Regions from separate parts of the Rhizobium skierniewicense Ch11 genome, predicted to be linked through region 1. Evidence: riboswitches for the same ligand, from Rfam matches in the RefSeq annotation. Region 1 holds a riboswitch; each other region holds the start of a gene.
What was found. A riboswitch is a leader RNA that binds a small molecule or an ion and turns the genes downstream of it on or off. The one in region 1 is predicted to bind thiamine pyrophosphate.
Positions count from the first base shown of each region.

Region 2: another riboswitch for thiamine pyrophosphate. It lies ahead of EKM04_RS13620 (hydroxyethylthiazole kinase); the one in region 1 lies ahead of thiB (thiamine ABC transporter substrate binding subunit).
Region 3: another riboswitch for thiamine pyrophosphate. It lies ahead of thiC (phosphomethylpyrimidine synthase ThiC); the one in region 1 lies ahead of thiB (thiamine ABC transporter substrate binding subunit).

Region 1 covers NZ_RXPG01000003.1:202,554-210,170, forward strand. The annotation lists gene EKM04_RS02575 (ABC-F family ATP-binding cassette domain-containing protein) at 1-1,618, shown strand, start outside; TPP riboswitch at 1,675-1,784, shown strand; gene thiB (thiamine ABC transporter substrate binding subunit) at 1,827-2,840, shown strand; gene thiP (thiamine/thiamine pyrophosphate ABC transporter permease ThiP) at 2,859-4,478, shown strand; gene EKM04_RS02590 (thiamine ABC transporter ATP-binding protein) at 4,475-5,191, shown strand; gene EKM04_RS02595 (M48 family metalloprotease) at 5,526-6,971, shown strand; gene EKM04_RS02600 (CarD family transcriptional regulator) at 7,070-7,617, opposite strand, start outside.
Region 2 covers NZ_RXPG01000016.1:225,363-232,979, reverse strand. The annotation lists gene EKM04_RS13635 (Lrp/AsnC family transcriptional regulator) at 1-421, opposite strand, end outside; gene EKM04_RS13630 (NAD(P)/FAD-dependent oxidoreductase) at 649-1,974, shown strand; gene EKM04_RS13625 (heavy metal translocating P-type ATPase) at 1,971-4,214, opposite strand; TPP riboswitch at 4,413-4,516, shown strand; gene EKM04_RS13620 (hydroxyethylthiazole kinase) at 4,582-5,319, shown strand; gene thiE (thiamine phosphate synthase) at 5,309-5,965, shown strand; gene thiD (bifunctional hydroxymethylpyrimidine kinase/phosphomethylpyrimidine kinase) at 5,962-6,762, shown strand; gene EKM04_RS13605 (Lrp/AsnC family transcriptional regulator) at 6,766-7,227, opposite strand; gene alr (alanine racemase) at 7,353-7,617, shown strand, end outside.
Region 3 covers NZ_RXPG01000003.1:321,746-329,362, forward strand. The annotation lists gene EKM04_RS03075 (glycoside hydrolase family 2 protein) at 1-949, opposite strand, end outside; gene EKM04_RS03080 (DUF1839 family protein) at 964-1,950, opposite strand; gene EKM04_RS03085 (amino acid--[acyl-carrier-protein] ligase) at 1,958-2,866, opposite strand; gene EKM04_RS03090 (acyl-CoA dehydrogenase family protein) at 2,891-4,072, opposite strand; gene EKM04_RS03095 (acyl carrier protein) at 4,072-4,323, opposite strand; TPP riboswitch at 4,488-4,599, shown strand; gene thiC (phosphomethylpyrimidine synthase ThiC) at 4,699-6,522, shown strand; gene thiO (glycine oxidase ThiO) at 6,524-7,519, shown strand; gene thiS (sulfur carrier protein ThiS) at 7,488-7,617, shown strand, end outside.

The sequences.
Region 1 (7,617 bases):
CACCATTCGTTATCTGGATCAGGCACCGGATTTTGCCGGTTACGAGACGGTGCAGGCCTATGCCGAGGGGGGGCTGGGACCGGGTGATGATGCCTATCGCGTCACCTATCTGTTGGAACATCTGGGCCTGACGGGACAGGAACATCCGTCCAGCCTTTCCGGCGGGGAAGCGCGCCGCGCAGCACTCGTGCGCGTCATGGCGCCTGAGCCCGATATCCTGATGCTGGACGAGCCGACCAACCATCTCGACCTGCCGACCATCGAATGGCTGGAAAGCGAATTGCAGCAGACGCGCAGCGCGCTGGTGCTGATTTCGCATGACCGTCGTTTTCTCGAAAAAGTCTCCACCGCCACCGTCTGGCTGGACCGAGGACAGGCACGTCGTCTCAGCCGCGGTTTTGCGCATTTCGAGGAATGGCGCGACAAGGTGCTGGAAGAAGAAGAGCTGGAACAGCACAAGCTCGGCAAGGCCATCGAGCGCGAAGAACACTGGATGCGCTATGGCGTGACGGCGCGTCGCAAGCGCAACATGCGCCGCGTCGGCGAGCTTCAGGCCATGCGCGCCGACTACCGCGGCCATAAGGGGCCACAGGGTTCCGTGCAGGCAACGGCGGCAGAGGGGCGCGAGTCGGGCAAGCTGGTGATCGAGGCTCATGCCATCACCAAATCCTATGGCGAGCGGGACATCGTCACGCCGTTTTCGCTGCGCGTCCATCGCGGTGATTGCATCGGTTTTGTCGGACCCAACGGTGCTGGTAAGACCACGCTGTTGAAAATGCTGACGGGCCAGCTGAAGCCTGACACGGGTAAAGTCAAACTCGGCACCAACCTGGAAATCGCCACGCTGGACCAGAAGCGTGAGGATCTGGACCCGAACGACACGCTGGCGCAATATCTGACAGATGGCCGTGGTGAAAACCTTCTCGTCAATGGCGAGCTGAAGCATGTCACCGGCTATATGAAGGATTTTCTGTTTGCGCCTGAACAGGCCCGTACGCCGATCCGCAATCTCTCCGGTGGGGAGCGCGCCCGTCTCATGCTGGCGCGCATTCTGGCCAAGCCCACCAACCTTCTGATCCTTGACGAACCGACCAACGATCTGGATATCGAAACGCTCGATCTACTGCAGGAAATCGTTGCTGGGTTCTCTGGCACCGTTATCCTCGTCAGCCACGACCGCGACTTTCTCGACCGCACTGTCACTTCGACGATCGCGCCTGCCAACCCGGATGCGCCGGATGGCCGCTGGATCGAATATGCCGGTGGTTATTCGGATATGATGGCGCAGCGCAAGGGCGCGTCCGACGAGAAGAAGAAAGCCGAGAAACAGGATAAGGCAAAATCCTCATCCAACGCAGCGTCCGACCCGGCCAAGGCGAAGGGTAAGCTCTCCTTCAAGCAGAAATTCGCGCTCGAAAATCTGCCTAAGGAGATGGAGAAGACCCAGCTGGAAATCGCTGAGTGCGAGCAACGCATGGCCGACCCCAATCTGTTCGTCAAGGACCCGACTGTCTTCAACACACTTGCGACTGAAATGTCGAAACTTCGCGAAAAGCTCGAGGCCATGGAAGAAGAGTGGCTCGAGCTGGAAATGCTGCGTGAGGAGTTGGGAAACTAAGGCCGTTGGCGTTGACGCCATCTTGCTAATTCACCGATCTCCGACTACACATCTGCCTAGATCTAACGGGGTGCTTTGTTCTTTCAGGGACAAGGCTGAGAGGCGTTGCCAACCCGAAGAACCTGATCCGGTTAAGACCGGCGGAGGGATTAGACGGCTTCCATCCAGACGCCTGTTCCCCGTAGCCGATGTCGAGGAGGTGCTGTTGATGTATCGTCGTTTATTCCTTCATTCGCTCCTTGCCGCGTCTTTCGTGTTGCCAGCTATTGCTGTCGCACAGGATACGAAAACGCTGACGATTTACACCTATGAGAGTTTCGTTTCCGAATGGGGACCGGGTCCCAAGGTCAAGGCTGCCTTCGAGGAGACCTGCAATTGCACTGTCAACTTCGTCGGCGTTGCAGATGGTGTGGCGCTTCTCAACAGGCTGAAGCTTGAGGGTGCAAGCTCCAAGGCGGATGTGGTCGTCGGGCTTGATACGAACCTGATCGCCGAGGCCAAGCAGACGCGGCTTTTGGAGGTGTCGGGTATCGATACATCGGCTGCTAAGGTGCCTGGTGGTTTTACCGATGATATCTTCGTGCCCTATGATTACGGCCATTTCGCTGTCATCTACGATACGAAGACACTGAAAAATCCACCGAAAAGCATGAAGGATCTGGTCGAGGGCGACCCTTCGCAAAAGATCGTCATTCAGGATCCGCGCACGTCTACGCCGGGCCTCGGTCTGCTGCTCTGGGTGAAATCGGTCTATGGCGATAAAGCACCAGACGCGTGGGCCAAGCTCAAGAACCGGGTTTTGACCGTTACCCCTGGCTGGTCGGAATCCTACGGCCTATTCACCAAGGGCGAAGTGCCGATGGTGCTGTCCTACACGACGTCGCCTGCCTATCATATGGTCTCGGAAAAGACGGATCGTTATCAGGCAGCCAGTTTTGAAGAGGGGCATTATATCCAGATCGAAGTCGCGGGTATCTTGAAGAACGCGCCGGAACAGGCGCTGGCAAAGCAGTTTATGGCCTTCATGCTGACCACGGGATTTCAGGATGCCATTCCTGAAAATAACTGGATGATGCCGGTCGCTGCCACATCCGCGCCCTTGCCGGAGGCTTTCTCCAAGCTGGTTCAGCCGTCAAAGACGTTTGTGATGTCTTCCGAAGAGGTGGCGAAGAACCGCAAGGCCTGGATCGATGAATGGCTCACTGCCATGAGCGTGAAGTAAGGCGGATCGCCGAGCATCATGAGCGAGCACCGCGACAGTCTGAGATTTATCGTCAGTGGAATGGTGGCATTTGCCGCCATTCTGCTGTTCATCTTTCTTGCTGTTACGGCTTTATTGTCCTTCGACACGAGCGCCACGACCACTGACTTGTTCGATACCTATACGCTGCGCATTTTGCGCTTCACGCTCTGGCAGGCGACACTTTCGACGGCTCTATCCATTGCGCTTGGTTTGCCGGTTGCGCTTGCGCTTGCCCGGCAGAGGGCATTTCCCGGCCGGATCTGGATTATTCGCCTGATGGCGGTGCCGATGGGCCTTCCTGTGATCGTAGGTGCGTTGGGGCTTATCGCGATCTGGGGCAGGCAAGGCATTTTCAATACGGTTCTCCTGTCGGCGGGTACTGAGCAACCGTTCAGCATCTACGGCTTGTCGGGGATTCTCATTGCCCACGTGTTTTTCAATCTGCCGCTGTCGGTGCGGTTCTTTCTGGCTGGGCTGGAGCGGATACCATCGGAATATTGGCGCATGAGCGCAAGCCTGGGTCTTGGGCCTGTCTCGACGTTTCGTTTCATCGAATGGCCCGCCGTTTCAAAACTGCTTCCCGGCGTCGCGGGACTGATCTTCATGCTGTGCGCCACGAGTTTTACACTCGTTCTTCTTCTTGGCGGCGGCCCGGCTGCAACGACGATCGAGGTGGCGATCTATCAGGCATTGCGTTTCGACTTCGATCCGCCGCGCGCTATAGCACTGTCGCTGATACAGATCGGCATGACGGGTGTTCTGCTGGCGTTGTTGTCTTTGTTGCCTTCGTCAGATGCGGAAGCAGACAGTCACGGTCGGGATATCCGTCGTCTGGATGGAGAAAGGCTCACAGCGCGCCTTTGGGACGCGGGGACGATCACCTTGGCGATGCTGCTGATCGGATTGCCTTTGGTAGCCGTTGTTGCAGCGGGCATTTCTGCCGATCTCTGGCGCCTTTTGTCGGCAAACAGCTTTCGGCGTGCAGCGATGACAAGCCTGTTGATCGCGGTTGCCTCTGCCTCGCTTGCCATTCTTGTTTCCATCGCACTCATTCGCGCACGCCGGGCCATTGCTGCCAACCGACATGCTGGGTACGGAATGAAAGCACTTTTCATAGCCATGGGTAGCGGTTCATCCTTCGTGTTGCTGGTGCCGCCGGTGGTTCTGGGAAGTGGTTGGTTTCTGCTGCTGCGGCCCTTTGGCGATGTGGCCATGTTTGCGCCTGGGCTTATCGCAATCATCAACATGCTGATGGCGCTCCCCTTCGTCGTGCGCGTTCTGGAGCCGGCTTTCATAACCCACAGGTCACTCACGGGGCGTTTGTCCGCCAGTCTCGGCCTTTCCGGGTTTTCCCGGTTTCGCATCGTCGATTGGCCGGTTTTATGGCGACCTGCGGCCATGGCATTTTCCTTCGCCATGGCCCTTTCGATTGGTGATCTGGGTGCCGTGGCGCTGTTCGGGTCCGAAAGCTTCGTGACTTTGCCTTGGCTCGTCTATAGCAATATGGGCAGCTACAGGACCCATGACGCTGCGGGTTATGCCTTCATTCTCGGTACTATTTGCCTCGCGCTCGCCGTTGGCGGCGTCTCGCGACAACCATCGAAAGCCACGGCATGAGCGCACAGGGGCGGGGTGCAAACCTCGACAAGGTAACATTGACGCTCGGTCGGCAGGACTTTGTGCTGGATTGTGGCTTTGAACGCGGCAAGGTCACCGCCGTCGTCGGTCCATCCGGTTCTGGGAAGTCTACGCTTCTCAACCTCATTGCAGGCTTTGAAGCGCCAGATGAGGGCCGCGTGCTGATTGATGGTCACGACATGCGCGGGCTTGATCCCTCGAAGCGACCCGTCTCTGTGATCTTTCAGGACAATAACCTCTTTGCGCATCTGGATGTTTTCACGAATGTCGGCTTGGGCATTAGTCCATCCTTGAGGCTGTCGGGCACTGATAAAGCCAATATCGAGGAGGCATTGAACCGCGTCGGTCTCAATGGTTTTAAACAACGGATGCCATCTACGATGTCGGGAGGAGAGCGGCAGAGGGCGGCGCTGGCGAGAGCGCTGGTGCGCCAGCGCCCCGTCATGTTGCTCGACGAACCCTTCGCCGCGCTCGACCCGGGCTTACGCGCTGGGATGGTGACATTGCTGAAGCAGCTTCATGCCGAGTTGCACAATACCATTCTCTTTGTGACTCATCACCCTGACGATATTCGCCGTCTCGCCGATGAGGTCGTCTTTCTCTCGAACGGTCGCGTTTTGTATAAAGGGGCAGCCGACGATTTCTTCGCTTCGACCCATTTGAAAGAGATTGAAACATTTCTGTCGGGTTAACGGGGCTTGACTGCGTCACAATTTCGACGCGGGTCGCTGTCAAGTCTGCGAATTGACATGGACGGTACGTTATTTTTGCACTTGCGAATTTTATGTAACTGATTGAAAAAACGATGCGAACAATTTCGTTATTGACTAAGTTCGTGTGAGGGATCGTTTTCACAGCTTGAGCATTCAAGCGTCCGTGTCGGTAAGATGGTAAACTGGTCTGCAGTTAACGGATGATCAGGAACGTTAGGAGCAGACAAGCGTAATGGCGACGTGTGTGAAGTCTTTGAAGGGCCACACCTCCGGTCAGAATCCATGGCAGCGGGGCACGACGGTAAGACGCGGTTTGGCGCTTGTTACCGCTGGCCTCCTCTTGTCTTCCTGCCAGTCGCTTTTTAGCTCCTCCTACCAGTCAACGCTCAAGCCGTCGGATAATCCGCAGACCGTCGAACAGGTGCAAAAGGACGATCCACGTGCGCAGATGGGTGCACGTGAGCATCCACGCATCGTGGCAAGCTATGGCGGTGAATACCGTGATGACAAGACAGAACGCTTGGTCGCACGCATCACTGGCGCATTGACGGCTGTTTCTGAAAATCCACAGCAGTCCTATCGCATCACGATTCTCAATTCTCCGGCAATCAACGCTTTTGCTCTGCCAGGGGGGTATCTTTACGTAACCCGTGGGCTTTTGGCGCTCGCGAATGATGCGTCTGAAGTGGCGGCAGTTCTGTCGCACGAAATGGGCCATGTCACTGCCAACCACGGTATCGAGCGCCAGCGCCGGGAAGAAGCGGAAGTCATTGCAAGCCGCGTGGTCGCTGAAGTGCTATCCAGCGATCTGGCCGGAAAACAGGCCTTGGCGCGCGGTAAGCTGCGCCTTGCGGCTTTCTCGCGTCAGCAGGAGTTACAGGCGGATGTGATCGGCGTGCGCATGCTGGGCGAGGCGGGTTACGACCCATTTGCGTCGCCGCGCTTCCTGGATTCGATGGCCGCCTATGCGCGCTTTACGTCTGCGGATCCCGATAGCGATCAAAGCCTCGACTTCCTGTCGAGCCATCCGAACACGCCGCAGCGCATCGAGCTTGCGCGTCGCCATGCCCGCGCCTTCGGGCAGGAGGGGCAGGTCGGCGACAAGGGGCGCGACTGGTTCCTAAACGGAATTGACGGTTTGCTTTACGGTGACAGCCCACAAGAGGGTTACGTCCGTGGCAATACTTTTCTACACGGTAGCCTTGGCATTCGTTTCGATGTGCCAGAGGGCTTCCAGATCGACAATAAGGTCGAGGCCGTTCTGGCCACGGGCCCCGGTGAAATGGCAATCCGTTTCGACGGCGTGGCAGATCCTAAGCAAACGACCCTCCCCAATTATCTCACAAGTGGTTGGGTCGCCGGGTTGCTTCCTGAGACGGTCAAAGAGATTGAAATCAATGGACTTCCGGCGGCAACGGCGCGGGCCAGTGCTGACAAATGGGATTTTGATGTCACTGTTATCCGTGTCGGACAGCAAATCTTTCGCTTTTTGACCGCAGTACCCAAGGGCAGTGCACAACTGGATAGCGTCGCCACGATTTTACGGACCAGCTTCCGCAAGATGACGCCGACGGAAATCGCGGCTTTGAAGCCGCTACGTGTCAGGGTCGTGACGACAAAGCCCGGGGATACGGTTGCTACTCTCGCCGCCCGGATGCTGGGGACGGACCGGAAGCTGGAACTTTTCCGCGTTCTCAACGCCATGAGTGCTACGGCTGTCATTCAGCCTGGCGAACGGGTCAAGATCATAGCCGAATAAAAAAACCCGACCTTTGAATTGAAACCCATGGGACTGACTGTCAGTGTCCAGAGATACAATTCAAAGGTCGGGTTCTTAAAAAAACAGTTGAAACAGCCTTACGCTGCTTCCTCCTGCGCGTCTTCTTCGTCAGCAGTCTTGCCGCGCTTTGGTCCCTTGTTAAGATTGACCTCTACAAGGCGGACCGCTTCGGTTTCGGACATCTTGTTCACGGCAGCAATTTCACGCGCCATGCGATCCAGGGCTGCTTCGTAGAGCTGGCGTTCGGAATAGGACTGTTCCGGCTGATTTTCGGCACGATAGAGATCACGTACAACTTCAGCGATGGCGATCAGATCGCCGGAATTGATCTTTGCATCGTATTCCTGCGCACGACGCGACCACATCGTCCGCTTGACGCGGGCTCTGCCCTGAACGACCTTCAACGCACGCTCGACAAAGTCCTCTTCGGATAGCTTGCGCATGCCAATTGTGACAGCTTTTGCTACTGGAACTTTCAGACGCATCTTGTCTTTTTCGAAATCAATGACGAACAGCTCGAGCTTCATGCCCGCAACTTCCTGCTCTTCAATAGACGAAATGGCACCGACACCATGAGCGGGATAAACGATTTGCTCGCCGATCTTGAAACCGTGACGCGCTGGAG
Region 2 (7,617 bases), on a different contig from region 1:
GCACGACGAAGCTGAAATATTTGTCGATGCCGATATCCATGTCGATCAAACGCTCCATGATCGTCTGATATTCGCCGATGCTGCCGGTAACGAATTTGAGCAGATAGTCATAACCACCGGAAACGAGGTGGCATTCGATCACCGAATCCAGCTTTTCGACAGCAGTGAGAAAGCGGGCAAAATCAATCTGCCGGTGGTTCTTCAGTGTCACCTCGGTAAAGACCGTCAGCGTCTGACCGAGCTTGCCGATGTTGATATGCGCGGAATAGCTGGTGATGAACCCTTCAGACTGCAATTTCTTGACGCGCATCAGGCACGGGCTTGGTGAAAGGTTCACCAACTCCGCCAGTTCCACATTGGTGATGCGGCCGTTCTTCTGAAGTTCATGGAGAATCTTGATGTCGATACGGTCAAGCTTCATGGTGCCACATTTCCTGCTGGGTCATCGTGACACAGCATAATATGCGGCAACGCTGGTCGCGCAAGCAAAACCGCCACAATGCCAACATCGCAGAGGCTTGAAATGCGATTTTGGCAGATAGATGCGGCGGGGCCATTCGCTACAGAATAAAATTCTGCCAGAGCCGCGTCCTGCGGCAGGCGCAAAACGACGTGGCTGATAGTATGGGACGCCTACAGGAGAATACCATGCCCGCACCGCTACACCGTATCGAAACCACCCCCGACCTACCCAATGAGGCGGATGTCGTCGTGATCGGCGGCGGCGTTGCAGGTGTGTTTTCCGCCTATTATCTGGCCCAGCGCGGATTGAAGGTGGCACTGGTCGAAAAAGGCCGTGTTGGTGCCGAGCAAAGCAGCCGAAACTGGGGCTGGTGCAGGCAGCAGAATCGCGATGCTCGTGAACTGCCAATGTCCACGCATAGCTTGGCGCTATGGGAACGTTTCGCAGCCGACACCGGTGAAGACACCGGCTTCCGCCGTTGCGGCTTGCTCTATCTCAGCAATAACGAAGCCGAAATCGAAGGTTGGGCGCGGTGGCGCGATTTTGCCCGTACCGTTGGCGTCACCACGCATATGTTGAGTGCAGATGAGGCGAGGCAGCGCGGCAGCGCGACCAACCGCGATTGGAAGGGTGGTGTGTTTTCACCGACGGATGGCATTGCCGACCCGTCTCGGGCAGCACCTGTCGTCGCGCGCGCCATCATGAAGCTTGGTGGAAGCGTGCACCAGATGTGCGCTGCGCGCGGTCTCGAGTTACAGGCTGGACGCGTTTGCGGTGTCGTTACAGAAAAGGGCACGATTGCGACCAAAACCGTGGTGCTGGCGGGCGGCGCCTGGGCCTCTTCCTTCTGCCACCAGCTCGGCATCCGCTTTCCGCAGGCATCGGTTCGATCGTCGATTCTATCCGTCACAGCAGGCGCGCAAGGGCTACCCGACGCGCTGCACACGGCAGATGTTTCCATCACCAGCCGGGTCGATGGCGGCTACACGCTGGCCATCAGCGGCAGGGCACGTGTCGATCCCACACCGCAGCAGCTTCGCTTCTCCCGCGAGTTCGTCCCGATGTTTCTCAAACGCCGGAAAAGCCTGGCCATCGGCGGACTGGAAGGTTGGAAAGCGGGCCATGAGACGTTGAAAAAATGGCGGATGGACGACGTCACCCCGATGGAGAAGAACCGCATTCTCGATCCTAAAACCGACCAGACACAGATCGATGAAACACTCCGCCGCGCTCTGGCGCTGTTGCCGGAGTTGCGAAAGACGACCATGGCCAACAGCTGGGCCGGTTTCATCGATAGCACACCCGACGGCGTCCCAGCCATTGGTGAAGTGGAAACCATCCCTGGCCTCATCCTCGCCGCCGGTTTCAGCGGCCATGGGTTTGGTATCGGCCCCGGCGCGGGACATCTCGTGGCCGATATCGTCAGCGGTGCGCCACCCATAGTCGATCCCGTTCCTTACCGCCCCGCCCGGCTCAACACCTCCGTATGGGGCAAGGTGGCGGAGTTTTAAGCCTTCGAGGTCCGCAACAACCGCAAGGCGTTGAGCGTGACAAGAACGGTCGCGCCAGTGTCTGCGAGAATAGCGGGCCAGAGTCCGGTGATGCCTATGATCGTCGTGATCAGAAACACGGCCTTCAGACCCAGCGACATGGCGATATTCTGGTGGATGTTGCGCATGGTGCGTTTGGACAGATCGACCATGCGGGCGACATCGGCAACGCGACCGTGCAAGATGGCGGCATCGGCCGTCTCCAGCGCGACATCCGTTCCGCCACCCATGGCGATGCCGATATCGGCCGCCGCCAGCGCTGGCGCATCATTGATGCCGTCTCCCACTTTGCCAACGACAAGGCCTTCTGCTTTCAACTCTCCGACAATCCGTTGCTTGTCTTCTGGCATCAGTTCGGCGCGCACGTCGATTCCCAGTGTCTGGCCGATTGCCGTTGCCGTGCGCTTATTATCGCCCGTCAGCATCACGATTCTGATTCCACGCTCTTTCAGCTGAGTGAGACCGGTGATGGCATCGGCACGCGGTTCATCACGCATGGCTATGGCACCGGCCAACCGCTTGCCGACGACGAGAACGGAAACGGTCTTTCCCTCGTCGTTGAGCGCCGTGATGACCTGCTGATGGTGCTCGGAGAGAGCAACACGCTCGCCTGCTGCCCGCGGAGAACCAAGGAATGTTTCCTGCCCCTCAACGACGGCCGTTACCCCCTTGCCGCCCAGCGCCTTGGCGTCGCTGGCCGCTGGAATATCAACGCCGTGTTCGGCAGCCTTGGCAAGAATGGACAAGGCAAGCGGGTGGCTGGACCCTGTTTCGAGGGCGGCTGACAGACGCAAGACGTCCGCTTCTGTGAATTCGAAAGGAACGATGTCGGTAACCTTCGGCTTGCCTTCGGTCAATGTACCGGTCTTGTCCAGCGCAACGGCCGTCAACTTGCCAAGACCTTCCAGAACCGCGCCACCTTTCATCAACAGACCCTGACGCGCACCGGCGGAAAGGGACGCGGCAATGGCAGCTGGCGTGGAAATGACCAATGCGCAAGGGCAACCGATCAGCAGAATGGCAAGGCCTTTGTAGACCCATTCGTCCCATTCACCCCCCATGAAGAGTGGCGGTATGGTCGCCACCAAGGCTGCAACCACAACCACGGCCGGTGTGTAATATCTGGAAAAGCGATCGATGAACCGTTCGGTCGGCGCTTTTTTCTCCTGTGCTTCCTCCACCAGCTTCACCACGCGAGCAATGGTGTTATCCTGCGCCGTGGCGGTCACTTTCACCCGTATGGCACCATCGCCATTCACAGTTCCGGCAAAAACGGTGTCACCGGGCTTTTTATGAACCGGCACGCTTTCCCCCGTTACGGGTGCTTCATCAATGGCGCTTTGGCCAGAAAGGATCGTTCCGTCGGCCGAAATGCGGTCACCGGGACGCACGAGTATAATCGCGCCAAGGGTAAGGCTTTCGGCAGGCACCTCCCGGGTTTTTCCGGCCTCCTCGACAAATGCCGTCTTGGGAACGAGCGCCGCAAGAGACTTGATGCTGTCCCGGGCTTTACCGGCGGCCACACCTTCCAGAAGCTCCCCCACAAGAAACAGGAAGACAACCGCAGCAGCCTCTTCCGTAGCATTGATCACAAGCGCGCCCACGGCGGCGATGGTCATCAGCATTTCAATGGAAAACGGCGTTCCGGCGCGGGCGGCCATAAAAGCACGTCGGGCGATGGGAACGAGACCGACAAGCATCGCGGCGGTGAAAGCGTAGAACTGAATATCCGGGACCAGATGGCCGATCCCATAGGCAACGACCAGCGCCAGACCGGCAAGAATGGTCGCCCGCCCCTTCTTGCTTTTCCACCAAGGGCCATTGCCCGGGCCATGGTCGTGACCATGCAGCCCCTCAACGGCAACCGAAGTCGCAGCAAGGGGCGCGTGACTATGACCATGATGGTCGTGATTGTGACCGTGATCATGGGAGCAACTAGGACCGTGCTCATGCGAGGCCACCGGTGCGCTGGAGCCACCCGCAGGCAATTGCTTGACCTCATAACCAAGCCCGCTCACCTTTTTGCCGATGGCAACCAGATCGCTCCTGTCGTCATGGCTGACGGTCATCGTTCCCGCTGTAACGGACACCGATACATCCTCCACGCCATCCATGCGACGCACCGCAGTGTCGATCTTGGTGGCACAAGAGGCGCAGTCCATGCCCTCTACACGAAATCTGGTCTGCAAAGCCGTGCTCATCAGGTGGTCCTTCTCATCTGTGAGCAAAGCCTTACGACCTATAGCCACTAGAGCTACAAGAGGAAAAACAGTATTTCACGATATAAAATTGGAAAGGACTCCGCGTATGTGCATGGAGCCTGTTTCCAAAAATCTGGCGGGAACCACCGGTTCAGCGTAGCGATGATTGACATCACTCTTAAGTTTTCTTAAAAAATCAACCAGTTCGAGGGGTGCGCTTTTCAGCGCTGAGATGACTTGGTCAAACTCTTATTTACCTGATCCGGGTCATGCCGGCGTAGGAACGGAACAGTCTGCCAATGGTCAAGCTTTTCTCTTCTTCCTTCGTGCGTGATCTCCGTGATGATACATCTGGAGCGAGAGACCCATGGCGAGCTTCCCGACGGCAAACAGCGCTGCAGAGCTTCTGTCGCGTGTACGGCAGCGACGACCACGGGTGCATTGCCTGATGAACACCGTCGTTCAGAAGTTCACCGCTGACGGCATCACCGCTGTCGGCGGCATCCCCTCCATGACCTCTTCGGAAGAGGAAATCGAAAGCTTCGTTTCCAAGGTCGACGCGCTGACCGTCAATCTCGGCACGTTGGATGCCGCGAGACGCAAGGTCATTCGCATTGCCGTGGAGGTCGCAAATGCCGAGGGTAAACCTTGGATCGTAGACCCCGTTCACTGCGATTACTCGCCCTCACGGTTGATGTTTGCGCAGGAACTGATCACCCTTCACCCGACGATCGTCCGCGGCAACGCGGCCGAAATGGCTGTTATCGGCGACATCGGCAAAGCGCTGCGCATACAGACTGGCCCTGAAGATGAGCTGAAGGATGATGGCCGCAAGATCAATATCGTCAACGGCCATCCATGGATGGCGAAGGTGACCGGCACCGGTTGCCTCTCCGGCGGGGTGATCGCCGCTTTTATGGCCGTCGAGCCTGACGCAATGTTGGCGGCCGCAGCGGCGCTCACGGTAACAGGCGTATCGGCGCAGCTTGCCGCCAGACACGCACGCGGTCCCGGTACCTTCGAAGCGGCCTTTCTGGACGCGCTGGATACGGTCAACACCAACGACATTCTGTCCCTTGCAAGGATTGAGCACAATGAGGATTGATTACAGGCTGAACGCTTTGGTGGACGCATCGCTTGCCGATATCGCACCCTTGCCGGAACTTGCAGCCGTTGCGGCACGGCACGGCGCAACGATTATCCAATATCGTGACAAGCAAGCATCGACCCGCGAGATGATTGAACAGGCCAGCCTCATGGTCGAAGCCTTGAAAGGGACAGGCGTTCCTCTTGTCATCAACGACCGTGTTGATGTGGCATTGGCATCCGGCGCAGATGGCGTGCATCTGGGCGCCGACGATATGGATGCGCAGACAGCCCGACGCTTGCTGGGACAGGACGCGATTATCGGCCTGACCGTCAAGAACATGAGCGACGCAGAGCGTGTTGCCCGAGCGCCTGCGGACTATGCTTGCATTGGCGGCGTCTTCGAAACGGTCTCCAAGGTCAACCCAGATACGCCGGTTGGCTTGGAGGGGTTGCGCGACCTCCGCACCTATCTTCGCAACCATCGGCCCGATCTGCAGGTCGGGGCTATCGCTGGCATCACGCTGGAGCGGGTCGAACCCGTTATTCAGGCTGGCGCCGATGGTGTTGCCGTTATTTCTGCACTTTTCCGCGCCGTGGATATTGCGGCAGCAACGGTTGATTTCCGCCACCGGGTGGATGCCGCGCTGGAGGCATCCCGATGACCGCCATTGCCCTGACCATCGCCGGGTCCGACAGCAGCGGGGGGGCCGGGATCCAGGCCGATCTCAAGACATTTTCGGCGCTCGGCGTTTTTGGCGCCACTGTGATAACGGCAATTACGGCACAGAACACGAGAGGCGTGACAGCAGTTGAGGATATCTCAGCAAACATGATCGCCGCACAAATGGACGCCGTTTTCTCAGACCTCGATATCGGGGCTGTGAAGATCGGGATGGTTTCGCGCATCGAGACCATCGAGACGATTGCTGCGGGTTTGCGTCATGCTGGCAAACGGGTCATTTTGGACCCGGTTATGGTGGCGACATCCGGCGATCGTCTCCTGCAGGAAGATGCCGTTGAAAGCCTGCGCAACAGGCTGCTGCCTTTGGCACTCCTGGCCACCCCGAATTTGCCGGAAGCAGCGCTTCTGAGCGATCAACCGGTGGCAACGAACAAGCAGGATGTGATCCGTCAGGCGGAAGCAATCCTGAAGACAGGTGTTGGCGCCGTTTTGATCAAGGGTGGGCATGGCACGGGTTCTGAAAGCGTCGATCTTCTACTGGATGGTGACGACGTGCTGGAATTTTCCATGCCCCGTATCGACACGACCAACGACCACGGCACCGGCTGCACGCTCGCATCGGCCATCACTGCAAATCTGGCTCTTGGATACCCCCTGGCAGACGCGATTGGACTGGCAAAGGATTATCTGCAAGGCGCGCTGGCTGCGGGTCGAAACCTGCATATTGGCCACGGTCACGGGCCTGTGCACCACTTTTACCGCTGGTGGAGTGCCTGATCGTCAGCCTCTTGGCTTGGGGCTGGCCAATGCGTTACGGATGGCGAAACTGGAATGAATGCGCGAAACCCCTGGTAGCTTCGACAGAATAACCTTATGAACCCGCTCGAAATCACCGGCACTTTCCACCTCTACTCGTAGGAAATAGTCGGACCCGCCGGTCATCAGATAGCACTCGCGGATTTCGGGATACCTACGCACGGCGCTTTCGAAACGATTGAGAAAATCCTCTGTCTGCCGATCCAGCGTGATCTGGATGATGACAGAGATGACCTCACCTCCCGCTGCATTTCCCGTCAAGGCCGTATAGCCGCGAATAACACCCTCGCGCTCGAGAATGTCGACCCGACGCAGGCAGGCAGACGGCGACAAACCGACCTCTGCCGCCAGCTTGGCATTGCTGATGCGGGCGTTCAGTCTGAGGACGCGGATGATATGACGATCGGTAGAGTCTAAAGACGACATAAAATCATTCCGTTTTACCACCGAATATTGCGTTGAATCGATATTCTTCGAATGATCGACATATCAAACTGCGAAAATTCGATGATCGTTGCAATAGTCTGTTAGAAAATAACAAGGGAACGATGATGGACATGACAATCAGTCGCCAAAAGGCGAGTGGCGGTGCCAGCGGTTATCTGACCATAGACCTTGGTGCCCTGCGCGACAACTATCTGAAGCTGAGGGCAATGGCCCCTAACGCCGTCACTGGCGCCGTGGTAAAAGCGAACGCCTATGGTCTTGGTGCCGAGGTCGTCGCGCCCGTGCTTTACGATGCGGGTTGCCGCCACTTCTTCGTTGCCCATATCGATGAAGGCATCGCACTGCGCCATCGCATCAGGGGCGATGCTG
Region 3 (7,617 bases), 120 kb from region 1:
GCGCGATATCGGCATTCGTCCACACCGCGCCGCGGCAGAAAACCGGCTCGCCGTTAATTTTCAGACCAAACCCCTTGCCATCTATACCCTCATCGATCTCGATGCGGCGAAATCCGGTTTTGCCGAGAGCATATCTTTGCCCATCAATGCGCAGGCCAACGTCATGCAGCGTTGGCGTGCCATGCGTTGCAGGCCACCAAGGTTCAATATTGTCTAATCGTAACATACCCTCGAAGGTGTTTTTCTCGTTGGAAGTAAGAGGGGCGGAAACATCGCCGCAGGTGATTTCGACGGTGGACGCATGGTGGTTCGTTTTGACAGAGAGACGCAGGGTTGCTGTGTGCTCGGCGTCCAGTTCCGATTGGAACGCCAAAACGTCGAAGACGTGTTCGTCATGACGGATCAGGCGGATGGGCCGCCAAGGGCCGACGGCATGGATTTCCGGGCACCAGCCCGGCATGTGCCCAAGTGCCGTGGTTCTGATCAACCGCAACCCTTGTGAATTCATCATCTGCGGACGCCAGCGCGCCCGCGGTCCGAGACGCTCAAGGCGCGGTGCAAGCGCTCTAAAGCAGATGGCCAGTTCGTCCGCGCCAGACAGGTCGAATGGGACGTCCAGTGCTTCGAACATGCTGGCGGAGTGGGCAACGCGTTCGCCGTTCAGGAAAATTTCCGAAACCGTTGCCAGCCCCTCGAAGCGGAGCGTAGCGGGCCCGACATGTTCGGAGATCAGCGTCAACCGATACCAGGCGTCGTAGATATTCAACGGCTTCGGATCGAGCCGATCAAACTTTCCGAGCACTTCCAAGGCCTGCGCGACGGTTCCGGGTACCGGCGCCGTGATGGTCTCTGCATCGACAGGTATCTCCGTCGGTGTCTCAAAAGCATCTGGTTCGGTGAGCGTCAGGGTCCACCCCTCGCTCAACAATTGCCCTTTCGCAGGGTGCATATAAGCTGGAGCCGTCACGCGGCCTGGCTCGTCTTGCTCAGCGTGTCATTGAGTTCGGCCATCATCTCATCCCAGGCCGCGATGGCGGGGTCGAGGGCATTTGCCAGTGTGTCGAACTTGCGGCGGGCGATGGCGCGGGCAAGCTGGAACTGCGCAGATTTTGCGACTTCCGAGATGCGACGTGCGTGGTTTGGCGCATGGCCGTAGCGCTGCCCGCCGCCCAGCCAGTCCAGATGGCTTGCCGTAAGTTCGAAATTGGCACCGAACTGGCGAAGCGTGTTGAAGGCGTACTTATGGAAAAAGCTGAAGGGACGGTCGGCCACTTTCGCCACTTGCGTCGGAAAAACCTCGGCAAACGCCTTGATGGGATTGATGTCCGGGCGCCTGGCAAAATGCTGAGCGAGAAGGCGCTCTGCTGCGGCCCGCCTCTCTGTGTCGCCCAACGGTTTTTCCGGGAATTTGGCAAATTCGGTGTAGGGCAAAAAGGGGGGATCGTTCTCGGTTAGATGATGCTGAAAAATGCCTGAGAAATCGTCGCCTTCCAGCGCGAAATAGCCTGCGTTGTGGAAGTATTCCAGCCTGCGGTTTACCCCGTCCATCCTGTTTATGGCGACCGTCGTCTTTCCATGTTCCTTGCGATAGGCGGTGCCGTGCGTATCCGGCATATAGAAACTGTCCATCTCGATCAGGCAGATACGACCGCGCTGCAACTGCATGGCGATGTGGCTTTCGAGCCTGTCGAAAATTGCGAGTTCTGTCACGCGGATGCCATACAGTGTTTCGAGGTCTTCGAGCGGCACTTTGAAAAAGGTAAACTGGTCACCCTCGAAATCCTGTGCCAGCGTAAAGCCGAGCATGGCTTCCGGCGGTAGGCCGCTTGACGCCAGAAGCTCGATCCACAGATCGACATAGCAATTGGTTTCCGGCCACATCCTCTCCAGCGCGTGAAGGGAATGCGGGACGTAGGTTTCGGCGTTTAAGGCCGGAAAGATGCTCGTCATGCCGTCCTCAGCCCCAAAGTGCGTCCCGCACCGACTGCGGCCATAGCTCGACATCCAGCCCATGTTTTGAAAACAGTGCCAATGCGATGCGCTCCAGCCCGAAGCCGACGCATGCGGTGTGCGCAACCGTGCCATCTGCAAGGTTGAGGCCCCACTTCGCCCCAAAGGCGTCCTGATGGTAGTTGAAGCTCATGCAGGCCGTTTGATTGGTCGTGGATGTGACCGGCATCAGCAGTTCGAATTTCAGGTTCTGGTCGCGCTGATTGTTGGCCAGCATCTTTCCAGCGCGCCCGAAGAACGGGTCGTTGGCAATCTCAAGCTTCACATCAAGGCCGATCTTTTCCATCATCTCGACGCCACGATCCATCCATAGCTGGCGGAACTCCGTGACGTCGCTTTCGGTGCCCATGCGGACATATTCGCGCATGCGGAAAAGCTGCTGGCGGGCCGGATCCTTGGAGGGTTCATGGCGGAAGCAGTAGGACTGTATGTCGTAGAGACCACCATTCTCCGGAAGGTTTCCACGTTTTGCAATCGTCGGATAAAGCGGGTAGCAGGCCGCAGGCGTCAGCACGATGTCGGTAATCTTCTGGTCTTTTGTCCAGTCTGCGCCCTCATCCATGCTCTTGATCAGGCTGACGTGGTCCAGCTCGCAACCGCAAAAGGAATGGACGGTGCCAGCCAATTGCGGAAAGCTTTTCATGTAACCGCTTTTTTCGAAGTAAGCGCGGTTGATGCCGGGCGGGAAGCGGATGACTTCGGCCTTGTCAGCACCGCCGACTGTGCCGATCAGGCGCTCAAAGCCGGAAATGACATCCTCGAACTGTCCGCTGCGGCCATAAAGGCCATCAACGCCGGTATCGATCAGCAGGCCTTTGTCAAACAGGCGATCCAGAAACGTATTTTGCATGTCCATGGTGTGATCCTGAAAGGCCAGAGTTTATATTGAAAGACTGGTGTCCTGCTTCTGCACGAGCAGGAGATTGGCGGAATTGCTCAAGATTCTGTCGTTGGAGATCATCAGTTGCGCCGAGTGGACGTCGCGCAGGTGGCGACCGAGGCTGTAGGGCGTCCCGTTTTTGTAGCCCATGATGCCGCAGATCAGCATGGCGTGATTGACGATCTCGAGAATGGTCTCCGACGAGCAAATCTTGACGTTGTTCATGGCGATGGCGAACCCCATCGACATCAGCTTGTCGGGATCCGACTTGGTACTTTCATAGGCCTTGAGGCCGGCGATAACATTCGATTTGACAGTCTGCAGTTTGCTCGACACCTCTGCCAGACGGATAGCGCCCGGTGGGGCGACACCCGGTGATTTTCGTGCGGCGGAACGAACGAAGGCCTGTGCCCGCAAGACCGCGTCAGAGGCAATGCCGTACCAGACGCCACTCCACAAAAGATGCGATGTGGCCAGCATGGATTGCGCGGCGATTTCAGCAAAAGGCTTGGAGAAAATCTGCTCCGAGGGTGCTTTGCCCTTGAACAGGAAACCATCGGAGCAGGTGCCACGCATGCCCAGCGTGTCCCAGATATGGGTCCGCTCCAACGTGTACTGGTCTTTCAGGAAAACCGTCATGACCTGATCCGCGGGTGCAGCCGCTGCATTGGCGCGTGAGGTGATGAGAATGGCATCGGCGTGCGTGCCATAAGAAATGACGGTCGCGTCTTTTTCCAGCGTACACCAGGGACCGTCGACTTCGATGGCACAGATGGAATTGCGCATGTTGCCGCCAATGCCGCCTTCTGTCGTGGCGGACGCCAAAAGCAACTGCTCGGCGGCGACACGGCGCATGAAAGCCATGTGCCATTTGCTGCCTTCGCCATGTTCCACCAGGCTCGATGCCTTGATGTGATGCATGGCGAATATCATCGCGGTTGCAGAACAGGATTGGCCGAGGATGCAGCAAATATCGGCGATTTGCGCGATGCTGGCACTCTCTCCGCCGAGGTCAAGAGGTACCTGTATCCCCAAAAGACGTTCGGCGCGCAGGGCGTCGATGGCCTCTATCGGAAATCGTCCGGCGGTATCAACGTCGTCGGCATGCCGTGCCGCGATGGTCGCAACGCGCGAGGCGCGCGCCGTCAACGTGGCATCAGGCGGGGCGACCGACATGTTCATCAGGCTGCCTCTTTGCCATCGAGAATGGTTTTGACCGTGTCTTCTATGGACTTGATACTGGCGAAGGACTTGCGGTTGAGCATACTGTCTGGAAACTCGATATCGAATGCATCTTCGATGCCGAGCATCAGTTGAACGGACGCGAAAGAAGAAAGCCCGGCGGCGTAAAGGTCAGCCTCGTCTTCGATTGTATCGACCGGCACGGGGAGTTGACCAAATTTCGACAGTATTTCACGAATAGTTGAATTCATTCTCAGGTGTCTCCCTTTACGCCGCGTCATCATAGCGCATTCTTCGAGTTAAGCTCGAAAAAATAACATTCGAATAAATGGATAGGTTAACTTAGCGTAATTTTCCGCTTTTCAACAGTCTCCAGAGATGGCTTGACAAAATTGTGTGTCGGGTCTCTGATTGCGTCATTCACCAGGGGGGTCCCGTCAAGGGGCTGAGATACTGCTATCGCGCGCAGTGACCCTATGAACCTGATCCAGTTCATACTGGCGTAGGGACGGTGCAAACGCGGGAACAGCAGTTCGGTCGTGCCGAATTGGTCATATCCGTCCCGTGGTTTTTCGTCTTCATGCTCGAACTGGGTCTCCACTGTTTTTTTGCTTTGGAGCCTCACGATGAACATTGCCGCTAAAAATCTCTCTCCTGTCGTCACCACAGGTCCTTTGCCCGCTTCGACCAAGGTCTACAAGCCGGGCATCATTCACCCCCATATCCGCGTTCCCATGCGCGAAATCGCCGTACACCCCACGGCGGGAGAGCCACCTGTTACGGTCTACGATTCCTCCGGTCCCTATACCGATCCATCCCACGCCATCAGCATCGAAAGCGGTCTGCCCCGCCTGCGACACGACTGGGTCGTCGCGCGGGGCGATGTGGAGGCTTATGAGGGTCGTCACGTCAAACCAGAGGATAACGGCTTTGCCACCGGCGAACGTTTGACGCCGGAGTTTTCTCATCGTCATCAGCCATTGAAGGCCAGGGATGGCAAGGCGGTGACGCAGCTTGCCTATGCAAGGGCAGGAATCATCACGGCTGAGATGGAATACATCGCCATTCGCGAGAACATCGGACGGGAGGCGGCGAAGGACACGCTGGTGCGTGATGGCGAGAGTTTTGGAGCAAATATTCCAGATTTCGTCACCGCAGAATTTGTGCGCCAAGAAGTGGCGGCGGGCAGGGCAATCATCCCCGCCAACATCAACCACCCCGAGGCAGAGCCGATGATCATCGGGCGCAATTTCCTCGTCAAGATCAATGCCAATATCGGCAATTCGGCGGTTACGTCTTCCATGGCGGACGAGGTCGACAAGATGGTATGGGCCATCAGGTGGGGTGGCGATACGGTCATGGACCTGTCCACCGGGCGCAACATTCACAATATCCGCGAATGGATCATCCGCAATTCACCGGTGCCGATCGGCACTGTGCCGCTCTATCAGGCGCTGGAAAAGGTGGGCGGCATTGCGGAAGACCTGAACTGGGACGTGTTCCGCGATACGCTGATCGAGCAGGCCGAGCAGGGCGTGGACTATTTCACCATCCACGCAGGCGTGCGGCTGCATTACATCCCTCTGACCGTCAACCGCGTCACCGGCATCGTCTCGCGTGGCGGCTCAATCATGGCCAAGTGGTGTCTGCATCACCACAAGGAATCGTTTCTCTACGAGCATTTCGACGAAATCTGTGACATCTGCCGCGCTTACGACGTGTCGTTTTCGCTGGGGGATGGGCTGCGGCCCGGCTCTATTGCCGACGCAAACGATGCCGCACAATTTGCCGAGCTGGAAACGCTGGGCGAGTTGACGCAGATCGCTTGGGCGAAAGATTGCCAGGTGATGATCGAAGGCCCCGGCCATGTGCCGATGCACAAGATCAAGGAAAATATGGACAAGCAGCTGAAGGTCTGTGGCGAAGCGCCCTTCTATACGCTTGGGCCGCTGACAACCGACATCGCGCCCGGCTATGACCACATCACCTCCGGCATCGGGGCGGCGATGATCGGCTGGTTCGGCACAGCCATGCTGTGTTACGTCACGCCGAAGGAGCATCTTGGTCTGCCGGATCGCAACGATGTGAAAGTCGGGGTCATCACCTACAAGATCGCGGCCCATGCGGCCGATCTCGCCAAGGGTCATCCGGCAGCGCAGGTGCGTGACGATGCCTTGTCTCGCGCCCGTTTCGAGTTTCGTTGGGAGGACCAGTTCAACCTGTCGCTCGACCCGGAAACGGCGCGCTCCTTCCACGACGAGACCTTGCCGAAGGAAGCCCATAAGGTTGCCCATTTCTGCTCCATGTGCGGGCCGAAATTCTGCTCCATGCGCATTTCGCACGACATCCGTGCCGAAGCGCAGAAGGAAGGTCTGGAGGCCATGGCACAAAAATTCCAGCAGGGCGGCGACCTGTATATGCCCCTGGAAAAGCCGGTCGCAGGAGAATGAGATGCGGGTTCTCGTCAAAGGCGCAGGCGTCGTCGGTCTGACGGCTGCCTTCGAACTCGCCCGTCGTGGCATGGAGGTTGAAGTCTGCGAAACTTCAAGCGAACCGGGGCGCGGTGCGTCCTGGTATGCGGGCGGCATGCTGGCGCCGTGGTGCGAACGTGAAAACGCCGCGGAAACCGTGCTGACGCTTGGCCAATTGGCGCTTGACTGGTGGGATGAGGCGACGCCAGGGCTGGTGACGCGCAACGGAACGCTGGTCGTGGCTTCTGCGCGGGACAAAGCGGAGCTTTCCCGTTTTGCCTCCCGCACCACGGGGTATCGCTGGGTGGGTGAGGGCGAGATTGCCGCGTTGGAGCCTGATCTTGCAGGACGGTTCCGCACCGGCCTGTTCTTTGCTGGGGAGGGCCATCTTGATCCGCGGTTGGCTCTCGCTGCGCTTTACCAACGCCTCCTTTCCATGGGCGTTCGCTTCTGTCTTGGTGAGGGGACGGCGGATGACGCGACATTTGATCGTGTTGTCGATTGCACCGGCCATGCGCAAACCGGCAAGCTTTCCGGACTTCGTGGCGTGCGCGGCGAGATGCTGTATCTGGAAACGCATGAGGTCAGCCTGTCGCGTCCCGTGCGGCTGCTTCATCCGCGGATTCCGCTCTACATCGTGCCGCGAGAATCGGGGCGGTTCATGGTGGGGGCAACGATGATCGAGACGGATCAGGCAGGGCCGATCACGGCTCGCTCCATGATGGAGCTGCTGAATGCGGCTTACGCGCTCCACCCCGCTTTTGGCGAAGCGCAGATTGTCGAGACCGGCACCGGCATCCGCCCGGCATTTGCTAACAATCTTCCATGTGTCGCCGAAAAGGGCGGCACGCTTTTCATCAACGGTGCCCATCGGCACGGATTTCTGCTGTCTCCCGCCATGGCGCGACAGGCCGCCGAGATTGTCTTTTCAAAGGAGGTTTCCCATGCGGGTTGTCGTCAACGGGCAAGAGCATGATCTTGCCACAGCTACCCTCTCCCAGCTTCTGGCCGTGCTGGATTATGAAGGCGATTGGCTCGCGACAGCGGTCAACGGCGATCTCGTCCATGCTGAGG